4 regions of the Streptomyces sp. NPDC057900 genome follow, and region 3 is predicted to be linked to each of the others. Evidence: riboswitches for the same ligand, from Rfam matches in the RefSeq annotation. Region 3 holds a riboswitch; each other region holds the start of a gene.
What was found. Region 3 has a riboswitch for cyclic di-AMP ahead of ACFVQ0_RS17405 (M23 family metallopeptidase). Riboswitches for the same ligand answer to the same signal wherever they lie in the genome.
Positions count from the first base shown of each region.

Region 1 (4,072 bases), on a different contig from region 3:
CGGCCGGTCCGCCCACCCCACCGGCCCGCCAAGCCGTCGGCGAATGCGGCTACGGCAGGTTCTCCGCCCGCCGGACTTCCGCCGGGCGGATCTACCCGCGAGCGAAGGGGCTCTCGGAGACGGAGGGGTGATCCGCTGCCCGAGGCCGAGTCCAGCGGCTGACCCCCTCATTGCCCCGCCGGCAGCGCGACGTACCTGCCCGGCGCCGGATCAACGGGACAGCCCTTAGGCTGCCAACCGGCACCGGCACCGTCCCCGACCCAGGAGCGCGCAAGATGTTCGAACCCGCCCAGCCGCACCCGTACCCCGACGCGTTCCGGCCGGACGCGGCGCCTGCCCCGCACGCTCTGCTCGCGCCGCTGAGCGGTTTCCTGGGCACCTGGGCCGGGCGGGGGAGCGGTGAGTACCCGACGCTCGCCGAGGAGTTCCGGTACGCGCAGCAGGTGACCTTCAGTCACGACGGGCGGCCCTTCCTCCATTACGAGGCGCGCGCCTGGCTGCTCGACGCGGACGGCGCCCCGTTGCGGCCGTCCGCACGGGAGAGCGGCTGGTGGCGGATGCAGGCGGACGGACGGGTGGAGGCGCTGATCACCCAGCCCACCGGTGTCGCGGAGATCCTGACGGGCCGTGCGGCCGACGGCGTGGCCGACCTCGCCACCCATCAGGTCGCGCTCGCGCCCACCGCCAAGGAGGTCAAGGCCACCCGCCGTCGCTACACCCTGACGGATGACGGCACGCTCGAATTCGTCCACGACCTCGCGGCGGTCGGCCGGCCGCTCCAGCACCACCTTTCGGCGCGACTCCGGCGCGAGGGCGGCAGCCGGCCGCACTGATCCGCTCACCGTCACGGGGGCGCCGGCCGCCGTCCCGTCCGACGGCGCCCCGGCTCGGACCTCGCTCGGACCTCGCTCCGACCCCGCTCAGACCTCGGACAGCACGTCCCGCAGCCGGGCGGCGAACGCCCGTGGATGCGTGGTGTTGCCGTTGTGCCCGCCGGGGAACGGGACGACCTCCCGGCCGACCACTTCGGCGAGGCTCTGTGCGCACTGGCCGACGAAGACGGACGACGCCATGGCGCCGCCGCTCGCGGGCACGATGCGTACGGGAGTCGCCCGCAGTGCTTCCCGGTCGAGCTCGGATTCGATGACGGCGGTGAAGTCGCGCTCGATGAAGAAGCCGAAGTTGGCCACACGGCGCGGGGTGAGCGGCATCGGAGTGAGCCCCGGTTCGGTCTCCTGGCGCGCCGGGTCGATGCCGAGGACCCGGGCGATCTCGGGGAAGGCCGCTGCCAGGCCGCCGTCGCGGTAGACATCCTGAAGGTGCGCCAGCTCGGCGGCGTGCCGCTCGCGCCGTCCGGTGGGCAGCAGGGACGGCGCGACCGGGTCGTGCGCCACGAGCAGCCCGAGCTGCTCGGGGTGGGCGAGCGCCAGGTGCAGCCCGATGGCGGCGCCCATGCTGCACCCGAGCATCAGGGCGGGCTCATCGGTCAGTTCGGCCAGCAGCCGGTGCACGTCGTCGGCGTGCTGCGCCATGGTGACGCGTTGCCCGGGATCGTCGAGCGTGCTGCGGGAGAGGCCCCGGCGGTCGTAGGTGACCACGGTCCAGCGGTCCACGAGCCGGTCGACCAGGTCGGTGCTGCGGTCGGCGTCGCCCTCACCGCTCTGGGAGACGAGCAGCAGGGGCCCGGAGCCACGGGTCTCGTAGTGGAGCGTGGCGCCATCGGTGTCGAGGAACATCGGGTTCTCCCGGTCGCAGTGGTGGGCGGCGCCATGAGCGCCGGCCGATGAACCACACCGTAGTGCATCTATTTCGATGCATCAATGGAGATGCATCTGTGGGGTACGAGGTCGCGGGTGGTGTGGTTGCCGGGGGTGGTGAAATGTCCTTATTGGGTGGTTAATCGCAAACGCCATCAATGGTCACCCTGGGCCCCTTTATGTACGGCCCAAAGGTCGGGGTGCCGGGCAAATCGCCCTTTTCGGGCTCAGTGGTCAGCGTCACCTTCCCGGCCCCGGACGCGGTGCGTCCGGCCTCGGTTCCCTGCTGTGCCAAGAAAGTTGACTTCCCCCGGCAGGTCTGATGCTGAGCATTTCCTTTAATTGATCTTGCGAATCAATTGGGATCAAGAATTCCGGGCTTGTTTCGTCCGGCGTTTTTCGCTTACGGTCACCGTCAATCCGGATGGAACGCCGAATCCTGCCGCCGTCCGGGAACCCGACCCACTCACGTACGGCAGGAGCGGGGGACCCAGGTTTACTGCCGGTCCGGAATCCGGAGCGGCTTGGGGTTAAGTCGCCATCACGTGCGGCCGGACATCTCCAGTCCGAACCCGACAGCTCACCTCGCAGGCGGCGGAGAGGAAATACGCCATGCCCATCACGGGTAAGTACCGTCGTTTCAAGTCCACCACCCTGACCCGCGGCTTCATCGCCGTGAGTACGGGCGGAGTCGTTCTCGCGCTCCCCCTGATCGGTGCCGGATCCGCTTCTGCCGCACCGGCGCACCCCGCCGTCGCGGAAAAGTCGGCATCCTCGACCCCCTTTGCGGCCAAGGGAATTGCGGCCCACAAGGCGGAGTCCACCGTCTATTCCGTGGTCTCCGGCGATTCGCTTGCCAAGATCGCCCGTGGGCATTCCCTCAGCGGTGGCTGGGAGCGGCTCTACCAGGACAACCGGAGTGCGGTCGGCGGTAACCCCGACCTGATTCACCCGGGCCTCAAGCTGACCATCGGCGCCAAGTCCGCCGCCGTGGCCCCGAAGGCGGCTCCCACCGCCGATTCGAAGGCCGCCACCGAATCGAAGCCCGCGACCGACGCCGCGCAGTCGTCCGACCGGTCCGAGGGAACCGACCGCGCCGACCGCTCCGAGCGGACGGTCGCGCCCGTCGCGGAGAAGACCGCCGCCACCGGGACCACCGCCACCGAGACCGCGGCCACCGCTCCCGCGCAGGCCGCGACGGCGTACACCGACGACCTCGACGGCTGGATCAAGGAGTCGCTCGCCGTCATGGCCCAGAACGGCATCCCGGGCAGCTACGACGGCATCTACCGCAACGTGATCCGCGAGTCCTCCGGCAACCCGCAGATCGTGAACAACTGGGACTCGAACGCCGTCGCCGGCACACCCTCCAAGGGTCTCCTCCAGGTGATCCAGCCCACCTTCGACGCCTACCACGTGGCCGGTACGTCGATGGACATCCTCGACCCGGTCGCCAACATCACCGCCGCCTGCAACTACGCGGCGGCCACCTACGGCTCGATCGACAACGTCTTCGGCGCCTACTGACATACCCCGGCTCCGCCTTAGGGAGGAACCGGGCGCAGGGGCGGGAAGGGCCACGCGGCTCCTTCCCGCCCCTTTCGCGTGCCGTGCGGCCCCCGCGGACCCGCTCGGGGGCGCCCCGCAACCGGGTGCGCGATGGCACTATGAACCTTTCATCCCGCGCGCTACCCTCCGCCGCATGATTTCCACGGTGGTCTGGGGAACCGGCAATGTCGGCCGCGCGGCCATCCGCGCCGTCGAGGCCCATCCGGCCCTGAAACTGGCGCATGTGCTTGTTCACGATCCGGGCAAGGTGGGCCGCGACGCGGGCGACCTCGCCGGGACCGGCCGCGATCTGGGCGTCGCGGCGACCGACGACATCGACGCGGTGCTGGCCACCGCTCCCGGCGCGGTGGTGTACGCGGCGTCCGGGGACATCCGCCCCGACGAGGCGCTCGCCGACATCACCAGGGCGGTCCGGACCGGGGCGGTGGTCGTCACCCCCGCCCTGTACGCCCTCTACGACCAGCGGAGCGCCCCGCCCGAGCTGCGCGACCCGGTCCTGGCCGCTGTCGCGGACGGCGGCGGCTCCCTGTTCGTCTCCGGTGTCGACCCCGGCTGGGGCAACGACGTGCTGCCCCTGATGATCAGCGGACTCGGCAGCACGGTCGACGCGATCCGCTGCCAGGAGATCTTCGACTACTCCACCTACGACCAGCCCGACGCGGTCCGCGACCTGATCGGCATGGGTCACCCCATGGAGTACGAGCCGCTGATGCTCGCGGCCTCCGTCCCGACGATGGTGTGGGGCG
Region 1 is NZ_JBHVOI010000006.1:390,987-395,058, forward strand. Features, by position in the region: gene ACFVQ0_RS24415 (FABP family protein) at 276-833, shown strand; gene ACFVQ0_RS24420 (alpha/beta fold hydrolase) at 921-1,736, opposite strand; cyclic di-AMP (ydaO/yuaA leader) riboswitch at 2,178-2,366, shown strand; gene ACFVQ0_RS24425 (transglycosylase SLT domain-containing protein) at 2,370-3,284, shown strand; gene ACFVQ0_RS24430 (dihydrodipicolinate reductase) at 3,460-4,072, shown strand, end outside.
Region 1: it holds a riboswitch for cyclic di-AMP, as region 3 does, so the genes downstream of both, ACFVQ0_RS24425 (transglycosylase SLT domain-containing protein) here and ACFVQ0_RS17405 (M23 family metallopeptidase) in region 3, are expected to answer to the same signal.

Region 2 (4,072 bases), on a different contig from region 3:
CCGGACCGTCGCCTTGTGCTTCTGGAGCTCTGCCTGGCGGGCGGCGAGCTCGGCCAGCTGCCCGGCCGCCTCCGAGCGCAGCTGCGCCACGTCCGCCACCTGGCGCCGCACGGTGCGGAGCTCGTCGGCCCGGCCGGACGCGGCCTGCTCCACGTAGGAGGCGCGCTGGAGGTACTGGTCGGGGTCGGACGAGAGGACCAGCTGGAGGGACGGATCGAGGCCGCCCGCACGGTACTGCGCGGCGGCGTACGAGCCCAGCGCCTCGCGCGAGGTGTTGAGCCGCTCGGTCCTGCGGGCGGCCTCGTCGCGCAGCGCGTCGATCGACCTGGTGGTGGCGGCCACCTTCACCTTCGCGCCGTTGTAATGCTCGGTGGCGACCTCCGCCTCCCGGTACAGCCGGTCCACCTCGGCCTTGACCTCGGCGGCGGTGGGCGTCGGCTCTGCGTGCGCGGATCCCGGCAGCGCGGCAGCGGTCGCGGCCCCGGCGAGGGCGAGGGTCGCTGCGGTGCGGGCAGCAGAGCCGGTGTACGGGCGCTGCTTGGGTTTCCGGTGCGCGGCCACGAGGGCGGTGGTCCTTCCAGTCGACTGCCCGCCGGGGCCTACCGGCGGACCCGCCCGGTCCGGCGGCGGGTCACCAACAGGGGGAGCGGCCCGCCGCCGGATCTCTCGGCGGGGCGACCGGGCCGTGCCGTCCGGGTGCGGAGCGGCGGTGATCCGGTCACCTGGTAGGGACGCTAAACCCGGGGCACGGGGAAGAGTCGTAATGACGCTTATTGCCCGAATTTGGCGCTGCGTTGTTCCTGAATGACAGGGAAAATTGCACCAGAGTCAGGCAATTGGTGCATTCATCAGTCAAGAGGTCAGGAACTGGCACCTGGCTGCGGAGGCCTGCTAGGGGCAGGGCTAGGGTGCGGAACCATGCGTGTACTCATCGATGTCTTCGTCGCCCTCCACATCATCGGAATCGCCGCCCTGCTGGGAGGTTTCCTCACCCAGATGAAGGCGATGAGCGCGGGGACGGCCCGATTCGTACCGGGGATGCTGCACGGCGCGCTGACCATGCTGGTCACCGGAATCGCCCTGGTCGGGCTCGACCAGGCCGACGACCACCCCGTGAACAACGTCAAGATCGGCATCAAGCTGCTGATCCTCGTCGTCATCCTCGGGCTGGTCTACGTCAAGCGGGACGAGGAGAGGGTCGACAAGGGCCTCTTCGCGGCGGTGGGCGGACTGACGATGGTCAACATCTTCATCGCCACGCTCTGGACCTGAGAACCCGCCGCGACGGCGGCCTAGCCGGGACGCACACTCCCGTAGATCGGCATGTAGTAGATCGACTCCTCGCGCACATTGGCCCCCGGCTTCGGCGCGTGGATCATCATGCCGTCGCCCTTGTAGATCCCGACGTGGCTGATGTCGTCGTAGAAGAAGACCAGGTCCCCGGGCTGAAGGTTCTCCGTGGCGATCCGGGTGCCGACGTTCACCTGGTCCCAGGTGGTCCGGGGAATGGTGACGCCCGCGGACTTCCAGGCCGCCTGGGTCAGCCCGGAGCAGTCGTACGAGGACGGGCCGGTGGCCCCCCAGACGTACGGCTTGCCGATCTGGGCCCTGGCGAACGCGAGGACCTTCTCGGCCTTCGTCGTGGCGCTGCTGTCCGAACCGGAACCCGTGCCGGTGCCGGTGCCGGTGCCGGTGTCTGACCCCGTGCCCGATCCCGTGCCCGTACCGGAGCCCGTGCCGCTCCCGCCGGCGGCCTCCTTGGCCTTGCGGTCGGCCTCCGCCTTCGCGGCCGCCTGCTTCTTCGCCAGCTCCTCGGCCTTGCGCGCGGCCTCGGCCTTCTTCTTCTCCTCCAGCTCGGCCAGCCGCGCCTTCTCCTGCGCGGTCAGCTTCGACAGCAGCGTGCGCGCCTCGGTCAGCTTGTTCTGCACGTTCTGCTTGCTGGTGCGCAGCTTGGTCTGCGACGCGGTGAGCGTCTCCAGGCTCGTCACCGCCTCGGCCCGCTTCTTCGACGCCTCCGCCTGCTTCGTACGGAAGTCCGTGACGGCCTGCTGCTGGTTGGCGGCCATCCGGTTCATCAGGTGGGTCTGGTCGAAGAACGACTGCGGGTCGTTGGCCAGGAAGAAGGTGGCCGTCGGCGCGAGCGCGCCGTCGCGGTACTGGGCGGCCGCGTAGTTCCCGAGCGTGCGGCGGGCGTCGTTCAGCTTGTCGGCGCGCTTGGCGATGTCGTCCAGCAGCGCGTCCACCTTGGTGCGCTGCGCGGCGGACGCCTCTTTCGCCTCGTCGTAGTGCTGGGTCGCGGTCCCCGCCTGCCGGTAGAGGTCGTCGACCTTCTTCTGGACGTCCTCGATGCTGGGCTTCGGGGCCGGGGCCGCCAGCGCGCTCTGCGTGGACAGCAGGGTCACGGAGGCCAGTGCGGCCGTTGTGAACCCGATGGCGGGGGTGGTGCTGCGCACCCGGGGGCGCGGTTTGCGATGCGATGCCAAGGCCGGCATTTCCTTCCGTGGACCGCCTACCGGGTTAGCTGTCGGGTTCGGGCGGAACGGAAGGCTGCCCTACGGTCCTGGTGGGGGTTGCGGACCGATTCACCCCGGTGCTGCGTGTGGGTCCCCGGTTCCGGACCCCGTACGGGCGGCCCGGATTCGGCGTGGACGCCCGCTCGGCGTGGTTCGCCTCTGGGGGTACGGCCGTCCGAACGAGCACGCTAGCCAACTCATGGTGCCGCTGTGAAGGTTGATGTTCGATATGCCCGATACATTTTCGTGACCTTGCGGAACCGGTGCGGTACGGCCGGGCGCGGCGGGGAGATTCCCTACACAGGGTGGCCCGGACATCGCCGTGTGTGGCTCCGGCGGGTACGGGTTCTGCCGTGCGGGCCCGGGGTGTCAGTGGGGCCGCCTAGACTCGGACAGCGATGAGCAGCCTCTTTGACGACAGTTTCCTGGCCGGCCTCCAGCACGCGGAGGACGGGCCCCCGCCGCCCCCCGAGGACTCCGCACCCGAAGCGGTGCCGGAGGACCTCTTCGGAGGCGTGTTCGACGGGCCCCCGCCGCCCCGCGACGCGTACTACCGCGACGGGGCCCACCGCCCGGTCATCGACGCCGCCGCGCTGCTCGACGGGCTGAACACCGAGCAGCGCGCCGCCGTCGTGCACGCGGGCTCCCCGCTGCTCATCGTCGCCGGGGCCGGTTCCGGCAAGACCCGGGTGCTGACGCACCGCATCGCCCACCTGCTGGCCGAGCGCGGGGTGCACCCCGGCCAGATCCTGGCGATCACCTTCACCAACAAGGCCGCCGGCGAGATGAAGGAGCGCGTCGAGCAGCTCGTCGGCCCGCGCGCCAACGCCATGTGGGTCATGACGTTCCACAGCGCGTGCGTCCGCATCCTGCGCCGCGAGTCGAAGAAGCTCGGCTTCACCTCCTCGTTCTCGATCTACGACGCGGCGGACTCCAAGCGGCTGATGGCCCTGGTCTGCCGCGATCTCGACCTCGACCCGAAGCGCTTCCCGCCGAAGTCGTTCACGGCCAAGGTGTCGAACCTGAAGAACGAGCTGATCGACGAGGAGACCTTCGCCGGACAGGCCACGGACGGCTTCGAGAAGACCCTCGCCCAGGCCTACGCGATGTACCAGTCCCGGCTGCGCGAGGCCAACGCGCTGGACTTCGACGACATCATCATGACGACGGTGCACCTGCTCCAGGCCTTCCCCGACGTCGCGGAGCACTACCGCCGCCGCTTCCGGCACGTCCTGGTCGACGAGTACCAGGACACCAACCACGCCCAGTACACCCTCGTACGGGAGCTGGTCGGCCCGTCCGGTGCCGCCGACGCCCCCGGCGAACTGTGCGTCGTCGGTGACGCCGACCAGTCGATCTACGCCTTCCGGGGCGCCACGATCCGCAACATCCTCCAGTTCGAGGAGGACTACCCGGACGCGACCACGATCCTGCTGGAGCAGAACTACCGCTCCACCCAGACGATCCTGTCCGCCGCCAACGCCGTCATCGAGCGCAACGAGAGCCGCCGACCGAAGAACCTCTGGACCAACGCCGGCTCCGGCACCCGGATCACCGGC
Region 2 is NZ_JBHVOI010000002.1:628,846-632,917, forward strand. Features, by position in the region: gene ACFVQ0_RS10200 (NlpC/P60 family protein) at 1-561, opposite strand, end outside; gene ACFVQ0_RS10205 (hypothetical protein) at 919-1,272, shown strand; gene ACFVQ0_RS10210 (NlpC/P60 family protein) at 1,293-2,492, opposite strand; cyclic di-AMP (ydaO/yuaA leader) riboswitch at 2,491-2,655, opposite strand; gene pcrA (DNA helicase PcrA) at 2,912-4,072, shown strand, end outside.
Region 2: it holds a riboswitch for cyclic di-AMP, as region 3 does, so the genes downstream of both, ACFVQ0_RS10210 (NlpC/P60 family protein) here and ACFVQ0_RS17405 (M23 family metallopeptidase) in region 3, are expected to answer to the same signal.

Region 3 (4,072 bases):
TCGAGCTGCCCGCCTACGCCGCGGCCGGCTGGCTCTCCCCCACGGAGCCGCTCGCCCTCTCGTCGATGCGGGCCCGCGGCATGGCCAGGGACACGGCACGGCGGTGGCAGGCGGCGGCAGCGAGGGGCGTCCCGTACAGCCCGTACGGCCACCAGGGCTACGTACCGGCCCCGGTCGCCGCCCACGCCCACGTCAGCTCCCACATCACGGCTCGGGTCAGCGCTCAGGTCAGCGGCGTGGTCAGCGCCCAGGCGAAGGCCGAGGCCAAGGCGCGGGGGAAGGCGGCGGCGCGCGCGGTCGCCGAGTACGAGTCGTTCGCCACGTCACTGGCGTTTCTGCGTCGGCAGGCCCGCCGCGGCACGGCCGGCCCGGATCTGGCCGAGCGCGAGCTGGAGCTGCTGCACCACCTGTGGCAGCGCCGCGAGATCGCCGGACCCGCCCTGGCGTACGCGGCGCAGGCGTCGGGCCGCCTGCGCGCCCGGCACATACGCCCGGCGCACGGGCCGTACGGCACCGGACCCGGCGCCTACCCGGGGTACGCCCCGTACCAGCCGTACGGCAGCCCCGCCCCGCACCCGGGCCCGGCCCCGTACGGTCAACAGCCGTACCCCGCCTACCCGTACGGGCAACAGCAGTACGGCCCGGCGCAGTACGGGCAGCAGCCGTACGGCGGCGGGCCGCAGTCCTCTTCCTAGGCGGACCGGGCCGACCAGGTGGTCTAGGCGGACGCCTCGGTGAGGGCGGTCAGCTCCTGGTCCGTCAGCCGCAGATCGTCGACGGCCAGCAGCGCGGGAAGCTGTTCGACCGTGCGGGCGGAGGCGATCGGTGAGACCACGGTCGGCCGGGAGGCCAGCCAGGCCAGCGCCACCGTGGCGATCTCGGCGTCCCGCTCCCGCGCGATCGTGTCGAGCGCGGTGAGGACCTTCTGGCCGCGCTCCGTCTCCAGGTGCTGGGCGGCGCCACCGGCGCGGGCACTGTCCACGGTCGTACCGGGGCGGTACTTGCCGGTCAGGAATCCGGAGGCGAGGGCGAAGTACGGGACGGCGGCGAGGCCGGCCTCGGCGCTCAGGTCCTGGAGTTCGCCCTCGTAGGTGTCGCGCGAGACGAGGTTGTAGTGCGGCTGGAGCGCCACGTAACGGGCCAGGCCCTCGCGCTCGGAGAAGTCCAGCGAGGCGCGGAGCCGTGCCGGGCTGATGTTGGAGGCGGCGATCTCGCGGACCTTGCCCTCCTTCACCAACTGGTCGAGGGCGGTGATGATCTCCTCGACGGGGACGGTCTCGTCGTCGTGGTGCGTGTAGTACAGGTCGATGTAGTCCGTGCCGAGCCGGCGCAGCGACTCCTCGGCCCCGGCCTTGATGGTGGCGGCGGCGAGCCCCTTGTACTCGGGGTGGGAGCCGACCTTGGTGGCCAGGACGACGTCGGAACGGTTGCCCCGCGCCGCGAACCACTTGCCGATGAGGGTCTCCGACTCGCCGCCCACGTTGCCGGGGATCCAGGAGGTGTACGTGTCGGCCGTGTCGACGAAGTTGCCGCCGCCCGCCGTGTACGCGTCGAGAACGGCGAAGGACTGCGCCTCGTCGGCGGTCCAGCCGAAGACGTTGCCGCCGAGGGAGAGCGTGGAGACCTGGAGGCCGGAGGAACCGAGTTTGCGGAGAGAAGTCATAAAAGGAACAACCCACGGCACCGCACGCGCTATTCCATGGCAGTTACAGCTACAGCTGCACCCGGACTGCACCCGTACATCTGCGCACCTGCGCACTCGGCCGGGACCGGCAGCCCTGACGTCGGGGGGTGAGCGTCAGGACTGCCGGGGATCGGTGGACTCAGACCGTCAGGCCCCGGGCGCGCAGCCACGGCATCGGGTCGATGCCGGTGCCGTCCGGGGTGTGGACCTCAAGGTGGAGGTGGGGGCCGGTCACGTTGCCGGTCGCGCCCACACGTCCGATGGTGTCCCCGGTGGTGACCTGCTGGCCGACGCTGACGCCGATCGAGGACTGGTGGCAGAACCACAGCTCCGTACCGTCCTCAAGCTCCAGGACCGTGCGGTAGCCGTACGCGCCGGACCAGCCGGCGGACTTGATGGTGCCGCTGTGGATGGCCTTGATCGGGGTACCGGTCGGCGCCGCGAAGTCGAGGCCCGTGTGGTAGCCGGAGGACCACATCGAACCGGCTTCACCGAAGGTCGAGGTGATCGTGTACGAGGAGGTGGGGATGGCGTAGCTGGCGGCGAGCTTGGCGAGCCGTACCGCCTCCGCCTTCTTCTTCGCCTCTTCCGCGGCCTTCTTCTTCTCGGCGGCGACCTTGGCCTCAGCGGCGTCCTGCTGCTTCTTCGCCTCTGCGGCGGCCTTCTCCTCGGCGGCCTTCTCCTCGGCCGCCCTGGCCTCGGCGTCGGCGGAGTCCTGCTGCTGCTCGGCCTGCTGGAGGATGCGGGCGCGGAGCGCCTCGCCGGCGTCCGTCGTGCCCTGCTCAGCCTCTGTGGTGGTGATGCCGGCCGTCGTCAGCGGGGCGGCGGCGGCCGCGACCTCGGTCTTCTCCGCCTCGGACTCACCCGAGAACAACGCGCCGACGCCGGGCAGGGACTTGGCCTCGGGAAGTTTGTCCGAGATGGCGTCGGGAAGAGAGATAGACACGGGCGGCTTGCTCTGGGCGGAGGCCATGCCACCCGCGCCGACGGCCGCGATGACGCCGACGCCGAGAACGGTGGAGCTACGGGCGAGGCCGTTGCGCTGCTTGGCGACGCGGTGCTTGCCGCGCACGGGGCGGATGGACTCCTCCGTGGGGTTCCATTCCTCCCACGCCCGGTCGGACCCGGCCTCGTCGGCGCGGAGGCCGCTGCCGAACTCGCTGCCCCGGTCGGTCCCGTAGGCGGTTCCGTAGTCGGCCCCGTGATCGGGTCCGTAGGCCGTCCCGTGGTTGGCGCCGTAGGCGGTTCCGTGGTTGGCGCCGTAAGCGGCACCGGGCCCGGTTCCGAAGTCGTTTCCGTGTTCGGGGGCGAACCGGGAGGGGGCTTCGGGGGCAGGCTTGTTGGACGCCACTGGGGCGCGCTCCTTTCCTTCCTTCTCGCCTACCGGGTTAGCTGACGGGTTCGGAGCAGGAAGGTCTCCTACGGGCTCCTCCGCCTCTCAACGAGACAGAGATGCCCGATTCACCCCATGTAGGTGGTTCCCCGGTTCCCTTGCGGAATTCGGCGCTCGCGCACGGTGCCGCCACTGACGGCGGCTGGGACAACCGCGCTGCGTTATCGAACGTTAATAGACACACGGGCCCGATTCCAAGCCGTTCCAACTGATCGTTCCGATCCTTGGCCTGGACTTTACGGGACACAACCGGGTGGAATCGGGCGAGTTGATCACCCCTCAACCGTTAGCCGTTTTCTGACGTTGCGTCAAATGTTATGCGGAGGGGTTCCTTACGGTTACCCACGGTGGCATCGGCCGCGCCTCTCCCCCACATCCGTCCGTACTCTCCCCCCACATCCGTCCGCACTCTCCCCGCCCGGCCCCTCACCTTCACCCGGCTCCGCCGTCCAGCCCCACGATCTTCACGGTCGTACGCCGGTCCGGCTGCCCCTCGGCCGGGCGCACGACCGCGAGCAGGGCCATGTCGTCGGTCGTCACCCCACCGGTGTGCAGCCGTACGTCATCGGTCAGCGCCGACAGCAGCTCCTCGGGTCCGGGGAAGATCCGTCCGCGCAGCCGCTCCGCGGGGTCGTAGAAGACCCCGTCGGCGTCGCGGGCCTCGGAGAGGCCGTCCGTATAGAGGAGCAGCGTCGACCCGGCGGGCAGCTCCCACTCGTCGGAGCGGTCCGGCCACACGCCCAGGTCCATCCCCAGCGGCAGCGCGGGCAGCGTGGGCCGCAGCTGCTCCAGCGCCCCGTCCGAGTGCAGCAGCAGCGGTTCGGGATGGCCGCGGTTGACGACGCGCACCCGGCCGGAGCCCTGCGGGATCTCCGCCAGCGCGGCGGTGACGAACCCCTCCACCGCGTCGAGCCCGCCGCGCCTGCTCGATTCCCGCGCCAGCGCCCGCTCCAGCCGCTGGGCCACCCCCTCCAGCGACCGCTCCTGCTCGGCGG
Region 3 is NZ_JBHVOI010000003.1:711,590-715,661, reverse strand. Features, by position in the region: gene ACFVQ0_RS17415 (PrsW family glutamic-type intramembrane protease) at 1-695, shown strand, start outside; gene ACFVQ0_RS17410 (aldo/keto reductase) at 719-1,663, opposite strand; gene ACFVQ0_RS17405 (M23 family metallopeptidase) at 1,824-3,035, opposite strand; cyclic di-AMP (ydaO/yuaA leader) riboswitch at 3,047-3,200, opposite strand; gene ACFVQ0_RS17400 (PP2C family protein-serine/threonine phosphatase) at 3,510-4,072, opposite strand, start outside.

Region 4 (4,072 bases), on a different contig from region 3:
CGGTTCCAACGCCCAGGCCATGGCCGCCGGGCTCGCGGTCCTCTCGGTGATGGAGGACGAGGAGACCGTGGCCAACGCGCGCCGCACCGGTGATCTGCTGCGCGAGAGGCTGTCCGCCCTGGTCGACCGCTACGAGCTGCTGCACGAGGTGCGGGGACGCGGGCTGATGATCGGCATCGAGTTCGGCCGGCCGTCCTCGCTGAAACTGCGCAGCCGCTGGACGATGCTCCAGGCGGCCCGTAAGGGACTCTTCGCGCAGATGGTCGTCGTTCCGCTGCTCCAGAAGCACCGGATCCTCACCCAGGTCTCCGGCGACCACCTCGAAGTGATCAAGCTGATTCCGCCGCTCGTCATCGACGAGGCGGACGTGGACCGGTTTGTCGCCGCGTTCACGGCGGTGATGGACGACGCGCACAACGGCGGGCTGATGTGGGACTTCGGCCGGACCCTGGTGAAGCAGGCCGTGGCCAACCGCTGAGCGGGAGGGGTTTTGCCTGGGAGGCAAGAAATTTGCCTCCCAGGAAAGTTCCTGGCCCAATGGACGTATGAACCCCGCTGAAGCAGGGGCGGCCGACGAGCTGCCCGGTGTCGCGCCCCGACTGCGCGATCTGCGCCGCGGCCGTGGGCTGACCCTGGAGACCGCCGCGCAGCGCGCCGGGCTCTCGCCCGCCCATCTGTCCCGGCTCGAAACGGGCCGCCGCCAGCCCTCGCTGCCGATGCTGCTCGGACTCGCCAGGATCTACGGTACGACGGTCTCCGAGCTGCTCGGCGAGATCCCCCCGGAACGTGACGCGATCGTCCGCGCCCGGAAGTTCGAGGGGGCGGAGGCGGACGGCTGGATGTACCAGCAGGCCGGTGGGCCCGGCCGGGCGATGCAGGCGCTGCGCGTCCGGGTGCCGTACGGCGCGCAGGGTGATCTGGTGCGCGTCCACCCCGGCGAGGAGTGGCTCTACGTGCTGGCCGGAAACCTCCGGGTGACCCTCGGGGACACCGTGCACGACCTCGGCCCCGGCGACAGCGCGCACTTCGACTCGCTCACCCCGCACCGGATCGCGGCGCCGGACCGCGAGGGTGCCGAGCTGCTCTTCGTTCACACCCTGTTGCAGAGCCCCGCTGCCGAGCTGTGTCTCGGCAGCGGGATCCACCGTCGCTGAGACGCCGTCCCGCCGGCCCGCCCGGTCACCAGAGAGGACCGTCATGTCCGATTCAGAGAACTACGACCCGCTGACCCCGGCCAGGCACAAGGAGGCCGACTCCCAGGAGCGCAAGATGCCGCGCGGGCTCGTCATCAGGCTCTTCGCCTACCTGGTGGCCGGGCACGTCATCGCCGGTTTCCTCTACCTGCTGTTCGCGGTGGGGATGCACAACCAGTAGCCGGCGGCGCCCCTCTCCGGGGTCCGTCAGGCGTCTTCGAGGAGCCGCTCGCGCAGCCGCTCCCGCGTCGCGGGCGTGACCTTCAGCCCCTCGGCGAGGTAGCGGTCCGTGCCGCCCCAGGTCTCGTCGATCGTCGCGAAGGCCGCCGCGAGGTATTCGCTGTGGGCGCCGAAGAGCGGGCTCAGGAGCTCCATCACCTCGGGCGACATCCCGGCCTCCGAGGTGTCGCTGCGGCGCACCCGGTAGCGGCGGTGGGTGTCGTTGGACTTGAGGTAGTCCGCCTCGATCGTGTCGCGCCCGACGCCCACCGCGAGCAGCGAGACCGCGATCGAGAGCCCGGCCCGGTCCTTGCCCGCCGCGCAGTGCATCAGGGCCGGGACGCTGTCCTCGGCCAGGGCGTGCAGCACCCGGCTGTGCTCGGCGGTGCGGTCCAGGATGATCGACCGGTAGGAGGCGACCATGCGGTCCGTCCCCTTGCCGCCGCCGAGGATTCCGCGCAGCTCGTCCATCTCGCCGTCGCGCACCATCCGCCAGAACTCGCTGCCGTCCGCCGGGTCGGTGAGCGGGATGTTCACATTGCGCACGCCGGGCAGCTCGACGTCCGGTCCGTCCAGCTTGAGGTCGGCGGCGTTACGGAAGTCGAAGACCGTGTGCAGGCCGAGGCCGCCGAGGAACGCCGCGTCCTCGGGTGTGGCGCTCGCCAGGTGGCCGCTGCGGTAGAGCCGTCCGTGGCGAACCCGGCGACCGTCCGACGTCGGCAGTCCGCCCACGTCACGGAAGTTACGGACCCCCGCCAGCTCGGGTTCCGTCGACGGGGTCTGTGGCAGCTGCTGCGTCACGGTCACTCCTGGGGGCTCTGCCGCCGACGCGTGTCGCCGACGGGTCCATTCCCGTGACGATACGACATCGGATACACGGACAATCATCCCGGCGGCGCCCCTGTTTCGCGCCCCGTCCCGCGCCCTGTTTCGCCTCCTGTGCCGCCCCCTGTGCTGTGCCTTTGCGGGACGCCGCGCGAACAGTAGGCGTGACATGTCCGTATTGAGGCTTTTAGTCGAACATGCCCTGCTTATGCGGGAGATGGTCGCCCTCTCGTGAGCGGGATCATATCCGTGACGGTGTGTGGCGGCGCGCCGCTCGGGTAATCCGTGCGCCAAGCGGAATGCCAAGATCCATAATCCACGGAGTGTGACCGGAATTCCGCATCGAATTCCCGGTCCGGAATACGGCGTGGAACCCGTGGCTTGTTTCCGCCGTCCCGGCTCGCTTACGTTCCATGTCAATCCGGATGGAACGCCTAATCCTGCCGCCGTCCGGAATTCCGCACCCACTCACCGTGTGGCAGGAGCGGGGGACCCAGGTAAGCCGCCGACCGGAGCGATCCGGACGGCTCGGGGTGAAGTCGCGCCAGGCGCGGCCGGGCATCTCCAGCCCGAACCCGACAGCTCACCTCGTAGGCGCCGGAGAGGAAATTCTTCATGCCCATCCCGGGTAAGCACCGCCGTCCCAAGTCCAGCACCATCGCCCGCGGCGTCGTCGTCGCGAGCGCCGGCGGAGCCGTCATCGCGCTTCCGCTGCTTGGCGCCACCGGTGCCAACGCCGCGGAGCAGGCCGCTCCCGCCACCGCGAAGTCGGCCGCCGCCACGCACGCCACCCCGGCCAAGCCGGTCGCGGACAAGCAGTCCGGCACCAAGACGTACTCCGTGGTCTCCGGTGACTACCTGTCGAAGATCGCCGCCGAGCACCACGTCAAGGGCGGCTGGGAGAAGCTGTACCAGGACAACCGCGAGGTCGTCGGCGACAACCCGAGCCTGATCTTCCCGGGCATGAAGCTGACCCTCGGCGGCAAGGCCTGGGGCCACGCCCCGGCCACCGGCTCGCACACCTCCACGGGCGCCACCACCCCGTCGAAGGCCCCCTCGAAGGCCCCGGCCAAGACCGAGTCGAAGGCGCCCGCGGCCTCCGACACCGCGTCCTCCTCCGACACCCAGGCCTCCAACACGGCCTCGTCGGACCAGGGCAGCGCCTCCGGTTACGTCCACCCGGTCCCCGGTAACCACACCACCGCCTACCGCGCCTCCGGTGCCAGCTGGTCCAGCGGCAGCCACACCGGCATCGACTTCCCCGTCTCCACCGGCACCAGCGTGAAGGCGATCACCTCCGGCACCGTCGTCACCGCGGGCTGGGGCGGCGCGTACGGCAACGAGGTCGTCATCAAGCACGCCGACGGCCACTACTCGCAGTACGGCCACATGTCCTCGCTCTCCGTCTCGGCGGGCCAGACCGTGACCGCGGGCCAGCAGGTCGGCCTCTCCGGCGCCACCGGCAACGCCACCGGCCCGCACCTCCACTTCGAGGTCCGCACCGGCCCGGCGTACGGCTCGGACATCGACCCGATCGCCTACCTGGCGTCGCACGGGATCAACGTCTGATCCGGACAGCGGCGGTCCGGTGACCCGGACCAGGTCAGTACAGAGGGACGGTGCGCGGCGGCGCACCGTCCCTCTGCTTTGTCGATGCCGGTGCGGCTGGGGCGACCGTCCTTATTCCCCCTTTACCAAAATCTGACCGGGTGGTCTATCTCACCACCCGTCAACCCCGTATTACGGTCGCGTAGGTCACAATCGACGGTGCAGGATATGCCCTTGTGGCAGACGATTCGAGAAACATCCGACAGGGCGTCATCAACCGACAGGGC
Region 4 is NZ_JBHVOI010000001.1:814,740-818,811, reverse strand. Features, by position in the region: gene ACFVQ0_RS03335 (aspartate aminotransferase family protein) at 1-478, shown strand, start outside; gene ACFVQ0_RS03330 (helix-turn-helix domain-containing protein) at 546-1,154, shown strand; gene ACFVQ0_RS03325 (DUF6126 family protein) at 1,198-1,374, shown strand; gene ACFVQ0_RS03320 (tyrosine-protein phosphatase) at 1,401-2,213, opposite strand; cyclic di-AMP (ydaO/yuaA leader) riboswitch at 2,659-2,849, shown strand; gene ACFVQ0_RS03315 (peptidoglycan DD-metalloendopeptidase family protein) at 2,853-3,806, shown strand; gene ACFVQ0_RS03310 (SGNH/GDSL hydrolase family protein) at 4,022-4,072, shown strand, end outside.
Region 4: it holds a riboswitch for cyclic di-AMP, as region 3 does, so the genes downstream of both, ACFVQ0_RS03315 (peptidoglycan DD-metalloendopeptidase family protein) here and ACFVQ0_RS17405 (M23 family metallopeptidase) in region 3, are expected to answer to the same signal.